2 regions of the Streptomyces sp. DT2A-34 genome follow, and region 2 is predicted to be linked to the other one. Evidence: predicted binding sites of a transcription regulator. Region 2 holds the regulator's gene; the other holds the start of a gene.
What was found. Region 2 encodes HrcA, which represses chaperone genes, less so after heat shock. Its sites were predicted from a motif close to TTNGCACTCNGNNNNNCNGAGTGCNAA; they were not measured.
Positions count from the first base shown of each region.

Region 1: the regulator HrcA is predicted to act here: its motif matches at 1,020-1,046, upstream of groL (chaperonin GroEL).

Region 1 covers NZ_JASTWJ010000001.1:5,510,306-5,514,804, reverse strand. Annotated here, with positions in the region: gene groL (chaperonin GroEL) at 1-856, opposite strand, end outside; gene QQM39_RS24585 (cold-shock protein) at 1,231-1,437, opposite strand; gene QQM39_RS24580 (MoaD/ThiS family protein) at 1,880-2,155, opposite strand; gene thrC (threonine synthase) at 2,260-3,546, opposite strand; SAM riboswitch class I at 3,565-3,734, opposite strand; gene QQM39_RS24570 (glucosyl-3-phosphoglycerate synthase) at 3,868-4,499, shown strand, end outside.
Region 2 covers NZ_JASTWJ010000001.1:6,843,357-6,847,855, forward strand. Annotated here, with positions in the region: gene QQM39_RS30720 (MBL fold metallo-hydrolase) at 1-533, opposite strand, end outside; gene hrcA (heat-inducible transcriptional repressor HrcA) at 694-1,710, shown strand; gene dnaJ (molecular chaperone DnaJ) at 1,711-2,850, shown strand; gene QQM39_RS30735 (nitronate monooxygenase) at 2,936-4,021, shown strand; gene QQM39_RS30740 (16S rRNA (uracil(1498)-N(3))-methyltransferase) at 4,018-4,499, shown strand, end outside.

The DNA.
Region 1 (4,499 bases), 1.3 Mb from region 2:
TCGCCTTGCGGCGGTCACCGAAGCCCGGGGCCTTGACCGCGACGGACTTGAAGGTGCCGCGGATCTTGTTGACGACCAGGGTCGACAGGGCCTCGCCCTCGACGTCCTCGGCGATGATCAGCAGCGGCTTGCCCGACTGCATGACCTTCTCCAGGAGCGGGAGCAGGTCCTTGACCGAGGAGATCTTGGAGTTGGCGATCAGGATGTACGGGTCGTCGAGGACGGCCTCCATACGCTCCATGTCGGTGGCGAAGTACGCCGAGATGTAGCCCTTGTCGAAGCGCATACCCTCGGTGAGCTCCAGCTCCAGACCGAAGGTCTGGGACTCCTCGACGGTGATGACGCCTTCCTTGCCGACCTTGTCCATCGCCTCGGCGATGAGCTCGCCGATCTGGGTGTCGGCGGCGGAGATGGAGGCCGTGGAGGCGATCTGCTCCTTGGTCTCGACATCCTTGGCCTGCTCAAGGAGAGCGGCGGAGACGGCCTCGACGGCCTTCTCGATACCGCGCTTGAGGGCCATCGGGTTGGCGCCGGCGGCTACGTTGCGCAGGCCCTCCTTGACCAGGGCCTGGGCGAGAACGGTCGCGGTGGTCGTACCGTCACCGGCGACGTCGTCCGTCTTCTTGGCGACTTCCTTGACCAGCTCGGCGCCGATCTTCTCGTACGGGTCCTCGAGCTCGATCTCCTTGGCGATGGAGACACCATCGTTGGTGATCGTGGGGGCGCCCCACTTCTTCTCGAGGACGACGTTGCGGCCCTTGGGGCCGAGCGTCACCTTCACGGCGTCCGCGAGCTGGTTCATGCCGCGCTCGAGGCCGCGCCGCGCCTCCTCGTCGAACGCGATGATCTTGGCCATGTGAAGTGGTCCCTCCAGGACTGGGGGTGATTCCTTCGGACCGCGCCCGCGCCCGCGACGGACGGCTCGCCTGCCTCGTGGTTCCTTGCCCCACCTGGCCTGCGGGCCTCACCGACCCGGTCCTTCGTTGTCACTCTCACCTTCAGAGTGCTAACGCCAATGATTAGCACTCGACCCATGCGAGTGCAAGCGGCTCTCGGGGATCGGGCGGGGCGCTCAGCCGGGCGCGAACAGGGCCCTGGCAGGGTCCGGGCAGGGTCCGGGCAGGTCCACGCAGGACGGAGGGCACACCCGACGGCACGGCGAAGGGCCCGCACCCCGGGAGGTGCGGGCCCTTCGAAGAAGAACGTCGCTGCTTTAAGTCGACGCGTGCTTCAGCTGGCCGCCAGCCGGACCATGTCCGCCTGCGGCCCCTTCTGACCCTGCGAGATCTCGAAATCGACTCGCTGGCCCTCTTCCAGGGTGCGGTACCCGTCCATCTGGATCGCGCTGTAGTGGACGAAAACATCCGCACCACCGTCGACCGCGATGAAGCCGTACCCCTTCTCCGCGTTGAACCACTTGACGGTGCCCTGAGCCATGCCTAACTCCCCTATTACTGGCCCTTGCACAGATCCACACTTCGCGGATCCGGGTCAGACCTCACCCCCCATTGGTCGGGGGCGTGCGCCGGAACGCGTCGACCGCGGCTGAATGTATCTGCCCAACTGCCGTCTGCAACAGGTCAATCGGACGAGAAATCCGGGCACGACCGGTCGGGAATGTGGGGACAATTCCGCTGACTTCAGGTCAAGTCGGACCCGGCAAAGGGAACAAAAGCCGCAAAAAACCCGCACACTTTGGCTACTTCTTGTCGGGGGTGCGGCAGAAATCAAGGGCCACCGACCCGTGAATCGGCGGCGCTTTCCCCAACTGTACCTCGCTCAACCACACAGAATTGCCCCCTCCGCTTCTCTCACGGAGGGGGCAATCCGATGAACTCTCGGTAATTGGCATTACCGAGGGTAATGATCGGTCATTCGGTCAGCCGCCGGCGACAGCCGGGATGATGGAAACGCCCGCACCGTCCGGCGTCGCCGTCTCCAGCCCCTGCTCGAAACGGACGTCGTCGTCATTGACGTACACATTGACGAACCGACGCAGCTTGCCCTGGTCGTCGAGCACCCGGGCGGCGATCCCGGTGTGGTTCTTCTCCAGGTCGGCGATGACCTCGCCGAGGGTGCCGCCTTCAGCGGCGACCTCAGCCTGCCCGCCGGTGTAGGTGCGCAGGATGGTCGGGATGCGGACGGTGACGCTCATACGGTGTGACCTCCGGTCGGGTATGCAGGTTCGGTGGGGCAGCGTCCCTAGGGGCGCGGGGAACTGCGCGACCAGCCCCCACCGGCCCGCAGCGAACAACGGTCTTAGACGAGCCCAGCCTCACGGAACGAGTCGAGGTTGGGACGAATGGTCGCAGTAAGCCCCGTACCGGCCACCGCATCCAGCGTCTTCAGACCATCACCGGTGTTCAGGACAACCGTCGTCTTCGTCGGGTCGAGGACACCGTTCTCGATCAGCTTGCGCGTCACACCCACGGTCACCCCACCGGCGGTCTCCGCGAAGATGCCCTCGGTCCGAGCGAGCACCTTGATCGCGTCCACGACCTGCTCGTCCGTCACGTCCTCCACCGCACCGCCGGTACGGCGAGCGATGTCCAGGACATACGGCCCGTCCGCCGGGTTGCCGATCGCCAGCGACTTGGCGATGGTGTTCGGCTTCTGCGGGCGGACGACATCGTGGCCGGCCTTGAAGGCGACGGACACCGGCGAGCAGCCCTCGGCCTGCGCTCCGAAGATCTTGTACGGCTTGTCCTCGACGAGGCCGAGCTTGATCAGCTCCTGCAGCCCCTTGTCGATCTTCGTGAGCTGCGAGCCGGAGGCGATCGGCACGACCAGCTGGTCCGGGATCTGCCAGCCGAGCTGCTCGCAGATCTCGTACGCCAGGGTCTTGGAGCCCTCCGCGTAGTACGGCCGCAGGTTGACGTTGACGAAGCCCCAGCCCTCGCCGGCCGGGTCGCCGATCAGCTCGGAGCAGAAACGGTTCACGTCGTCGTAGTTGCCCTCGATGCCGACGAGCTCACCGCCGTAGACCGCGGCCATGACGACCTTGCCCTGCTCCAGGTCGTGCGGGATGAACACGCAGGACCGGAAGCCGGCGCGGGCGGCGGCGGCGCCCACCGCACCGGCGAGGTTGCCGGTGGACGAGCAGGAGAGGGTCGTGAAGCCGAAGGCCCGCGCGGCCTCCAGGGCCTGGGCGACGACGCGGTCCTTGAAGGAGTGCGTCGGGTTGCCGGAGTCGTCCTTGATGAACAGCTTGCCGGCGTCGACCCCCAGCTCGCGCGCGAGGTTGTCGGCCTTGACGAGCTGGGTCCAGCCGGGGTTGATGTTCGGCTTGGTGGCCACGTCGGCGGGGACGGGCAGGAGGGGCGCGTAACGCCAGATGTTCGCGGGTCCCGCCTCGATCCGCTTGCGGAGCTCCTCGGCGTCGTAGGCCGAGAAGTCGTAGGCGATCTCCAGCGGGCCGAAACACTCCTCGCACGCGAAGACCGGTCCGAGGGGTACCCGGTGGCCACACTCGCGGCAGGACAGCGCCGCGGCGGGACCGAGGTCTACGGTGGATTCGGTGGTGCTTGCAACAGTCTGCGCAGCCATGTGAGGCGAGGCCCTTTCTCCTCATCTTCCTCACGACGCATCTCGCCGTGAGACGGATTTGGCACCTTCCCTAGCCGGGAGCCTCGCGGAGACGATCAGCGGTGATACGGCAGTGATCGCTACGAGAACCGACTGGAGGGTTGCCGGGGCTTCATCGGGCCGTTTCCCTCTGCCCCTCTGGATGAGCTGTATTCGGTTGTTAACGGCGGTTGACCCCGGACATGCGATGGTCATCCGCGTTGTTCAAGACTGTAACCGACGGCCAGGACAGTTGAGAGAGTCCGTCCGAACCGCGAGACAAACCGTGAGGAGCCGCCAACCGTGCTGGAAGAAGTCGAGCGCTGGCTGAGCACCCGCTCCTGGTCCGTGACCGATCGCCCGCTCCACCGGATCCTGGCCGCCAAGCAGCGTACGGGCCAGTCGGTCTCCGTCGTGCTGCCTGCGCTCAACGAGGAGGAGACGGTCGGCGACATCGTCGCGATCATCCGTCACGACCTCATGCAGCAGGTTCCGCTGGTCGACGAGATCGTCGTCGTCGACTCGGGATCCACCGACCGTACCTCCGAGGTGGCCGCCGCCGCGGGCGCCCGGGTCGTCCACCGCGACGACATCCTGCCCCGCATCCCGACCGTGCCCGGCAAGGGCGAGGTGCTGTGGCGCTCGCTGCTCGTCACGAGCGGCGACATCGTCTGCTTCATCGACGCGGACCTGAAGGAGTTCTCCTCCGACTTCGTCTCCGGCATCGTGGGCCCGCTGCTCACCGATCCCGAGGTCGACCTCGTCAAGGCCATGTACGACCGCCCCCTCGGCACTGAGTTGAATTCGCTCGCCTCCGGCAAGACGGCCGGGCAGGGCGGCCGGGTGACCGAGCTGATGGCGCGCCCGCTGCTGAACATGCACTGGCCGCAGCTGGCCGGTTTCGTGCAGCCGCTCGGCGGCGAGTACGCGGCCCG
Region 2 (4,499 bases):
CAGAAGACCACCTCGGGAGAGCCGGGAGCGCCCGGCACGAACACGACCAGGTCGTGGGCGGTGTGGGCCGGGCCCACGTTCGCCAGGAGGACCTGGCGGCCGCCGTCCAGGTCGAGGGTCCACTCGCCGCTCACCTGGTGGTGCGGGCGGACCAGGGCGTCGATCGCCTCGTCCGCCGCGTCCTGGTCCAGCCCGTTGCGCACGGCGTCCGCCCGCAGTTCCGCCCGCTCGTGCGCGAACACCGTGTCCAGGCCCACCGCCCCGTACACCTGCGTGCCCGCGAACGCCGCCGCCCCGAAGACATGGTCGAAGTGGGGATGCGTCAGCGCGAGATGAGTCACACGGTGACCCGCGAGCCACTGCGCCTGGGTACGCAGCCGCACCCCTTCCGCGAGGCTCGACCCCGCGTCGACGAGCAGCGCGCCGCCCTCCCCGACGACCAGCCCCGCCGTGCAGTCCCAGCCCGGAAGCCGGCACCGGCCCACCCCGGCCGCAAGCCGCTCCCACCCGAGCTCTTCCCAAGTCACCCTCATACGGCGACGCTAACGAACACACCACCGTCGGGCACGGCGGTGCTGACCGGCCTTGCCCGTGGCGTACCCCACGGCCGTACACTGGGCCGGGGACGGCTGGCACTCGGACGGACAGAGTGCCAGGCAAGGCGCCAAGCGGACGAAACTGGAGGTGCGCGCGATGCTGAGTGAACGCAGGCTTCAGGTGCTGCGCGCCATCGTCCAGGACTATGTCGGGACCGAGGAGCCGGTGGGCTCCAAGGCGCTCACCGAGCGGCACAACCTCGGCGTCTCCCCGGCGACCGTCCGCAACGACATGGCGGCCCTGGAGGACGAGGGCTACATCGCCCAGCCGCACACCAGCGCCGGGCGCATCCCGACCGACAAGGGTTACCGGCTGTTCGTCGACAAGCTCGCCGGCGTCAAGCCGATGAGCCCGCCGGAGCGGCGCGCGATCCAGAACTTCCTCGAGGGCGCCGTAGACCTCGACGACGTCGTGGCGCGCACGGTACGGCTGCTCGCGCAGCTCACCCGGCAGGTCGCCGTCGTGCAGTACCCGTCGCTGACCCGGTCCACCGTCCGGCACGTCGAGCTGCTGTCGCTCGCGCCCGCGCGCGTGATGCTCGTGCTGATCACGGACACCGGGCGGGTCGAGCAGCGGATGGTCGACTGTCCCGCACCCTTCAGTGAGACCTCGCTCGCGGATCTGCGCGCGCGGCTCAACAGTCGGATCGCGGGGCGGCGCTTCACCGATGTGCCGACGCTCGTCGAGGACCTCCCCGAGGCCTTCGACCTGGAGGACCGCGGCACCGTCTCGGCCGTGCTCTCCACCTTGCTGGAGACGCTCGTCGAGGAGAACGAGGAGCGGCTGATGATCGGCGGCACCGCCAATCTCACCCGCTTCGGGCATGACTTCCCCCTCACCATCCGGCCCGTCCTGGAGGCCTTGGAGGAGCACGTCGTACTCCTCAAACTCCTTGGCGAGGCGGGGGATTCGGGCATGACCGTGCGCATCGGGCACGAGAACGCCTATGAGGGACTCAACTCCACGTCCGTCGTGTCGGTCGGCTACGGTTCGGGCGGCGAGGCAGTCGCCAAGCTCGGCGTGGTCGGACCGACCCGCATGGATTACCCGGGAACGATGGGAGCGGTACGCGCAGTGGCACGGTACGTCGGACAGATCCTGGCGGAGTCGTAAGTGGCCACGGACTACTACGCCGTTCTCGGCGTGCGTCGCGACGCGTCGCAGGAAGAGATCAAGAAGGCCTTCCGGCGGCTCGCGCGCGAGCTGCACCCGGACGTCAATCCGGATCCGAAGACCCAGGAGCGGTTCAAGGAGATCAACGCCGCTTACGAGGTGCTGTCGGACCCGCAGAAGAAGCAGGTCTACGACCTCGGCGGCGACCCGCTGTCCCAGGCGGGCGGCGCGGGAGCCGGCGGCTTCGGCGCGGGCGGCTTCGGGAACTTCTCGGACATCATGGACGCGTTCTTCGGTACGGCGTCCCAGCGGGGTCCGCGCTCGCGTACGCGGCGGGGCCAGGACGCGATGATCCGGCTGGAGGTCGAGCTCGACGAGGCGGCCTTCGGTACGACGAAGGACATCCAGGTCGACACGGCCGTCGTCTGCAACACCTGTAACGGCGAGGGGGCCGCCCCCGGCACCTCCGCCCAGACGTGTGACATGTGCCGCGGCCGCGGTGAGGTGTCGCAGGTGACGCGGTCCTTCCTGGGCCAGGTCATGACCTCGCGGCCGTGTCCGCAGTGCCAGGGTTTCGGGACCGTGGTGCCGACTCCCTGTCCGGAGTGCGCGGGTGACGGGCGCGTACGGTCCCGTCGGACCCTGACCGTCAAGATCCCGGCCGGTGTCGACAACGGCACCCGGATCCAGCTCGCCGGTGAGGGCGAGGTCGGGCCGGGCGGCGGTCCCGCCGGTGATCTGTACGTCGAGATCCACGAGCTGCCGCACTCGATGTTCCAGCGGCGCGGCGACGACCTGCACTGCACGGTGACGCTCCCGATGACCGCGGCGGCGCTCGGTACGAAGGTGCCGCTGGAGACGCTGGACGGGCTGGAGGAGGTCGACGTCCGGCCGGGTACGCAGTCCGGTCAGTCGATTCCGCTGCACGGGCGTGGTGTGACCCATCTGCGGGGCGGCGGGCGCGGGGATCTGATCGTGCACGTCGAGGTGCAGACGCCGAGCAAGCTGGACCCCGAGCAGGAGCGGTTGCTGCGCGAGCTGGCCAAGCTGCGGGGCGAGGAGCGGCCTCAGGGGCAGTTCCAGCCGGGGCAGCAGGGGTTGTTCTCGCGGTTGAAGGACGCGTTCAACGGGCGGACGTGAGCCGACCCCCCTTGGGACAGGGTTGGCCTATGCCAAGGGGAAGGGCCGATTCGGACTTGTTCGGGGGACGTGACAACATGCCGTCATGTCCTCCGCGCTGACCGATCTCTTCCCCCTCCCGATCGTGCAGGCCCCCATGGCAGGCGGCGTCTCCGTGCCGCAGCTCGCCGCTGCCGTGTCCGGGGCCGGTGGGCTGGGGTTTCTCGCCGCCGGGTACAAGACCGCCGACGGGATGTACCAGGAGATCAAGCAGCTGCGCGGGCTGACCGGGCGGCCCTTCGGGGTCAATCTGTTCATGCCGCAGCCCGAGTATGCCGACGCCGCGGCCGTCGATGTCTACGCCCATCAGCTCGCCGGCGAGGCCGCCTGGTACGAGATCGAGCTGGGGGACCCGGACAGCGGGCGGGACGACGGGTACGACGCCAAGCTCGCCGTGCTGCTCGACAATCCCGTGCCCGTCGCCTCCTTCCACTTCGGCGTGCCCAGCGGTGAGGTCCTCCAGGCGCTTCGGCGTGCCGGAACCTTCACCCTCGTCACCGCCACCACCCCGGACGAAGCCCTCGCCGTGCAGCGGGCCGGCGCCGACGCCGTGATCGTGCAGGGCGTCGAGGCCGGCGGCCACCAGGGCACCCATCGCGACAACCCCGAGACCGACGGCACCGGCATCGGGCTGCTGTCGCTCGTCGCGCAGGTCCGTGAGGCCGTGAGCCTGCCCATCGTCGCCGCCGGCGGCATCATGCGCGGCAGCCAGATCGCCGCCGCGCTCGCGGCCGGCGCCAGTGCCGCCCAGCTCGGGACCGCCTTCCTCGCCACCCCGGAGTCCGGCGCCAACGCCCTGCACAAGCAGGCGCTGACCAACCCCCTGTTCGTACGGACCGAGCTGACGCGCGCCTTCTCCGGGCGCCCCGCCCGCGGCCTCGTCAACCGCTTCCTGCGCGAGCACGGGCCGTACGCCCCCGCCGCCTACCCCGAGGTCCACCACCTCACCTCGCCGCTGCGCAAGAAGGCCGCCGCGTCCGGCGACGCGCAGGGCATGGCGCTGTGGGCGGGGCAGGGGCACCGGCTGGCGCGCGAACTGCCGGCGGGGCAGCTGGTGGAGGTGCTGGCCGCCGAGCTCGATGCCGCGGCGACAGCGTTGTCCGCCTTTCCGACGGGGGGCGCGGGGCGATGACGGCTCCCGTTTTCGTCGTCGAGCACTTCGATGCCGGTGGTGGTGGGCGGTACGTCCTTGACGGCCCCGAGGGGCGGCACGCCGTCTCGGTCAAGCGGCTGAGACCCGGGGAGAGCGTCGTCCTCACGGACGGCAACGGCCGCTGGGCCGAGTGCGAGGTCGTCGACACGGAGGGCAAGGACCGGCTCGTCGTGCACATGAGCTCGGTGGCCGAGGAACCCCCCGAGTCGCCCCGTATCACCGTCGTCCAGGCCCTCCCCAAGGGCGACCGCGGTGAGCTGGCCGTCGAGACGATGACCGAGACCGGCGTCGACGCGATCGTGCCCTGGGCCGCCGCCCGGTGCATCACACAGTGGAAGGGCGAGCGGGGGTCGAAGGCCCTCGGCAAGTGGCGGGCCACCGCCCGCGAGGCCGGCAAGCAGTCGCGCCGGGTGCGTTTCCCGGAGGTGACGGACGCGGCCACCACCAAGCAGGTCGC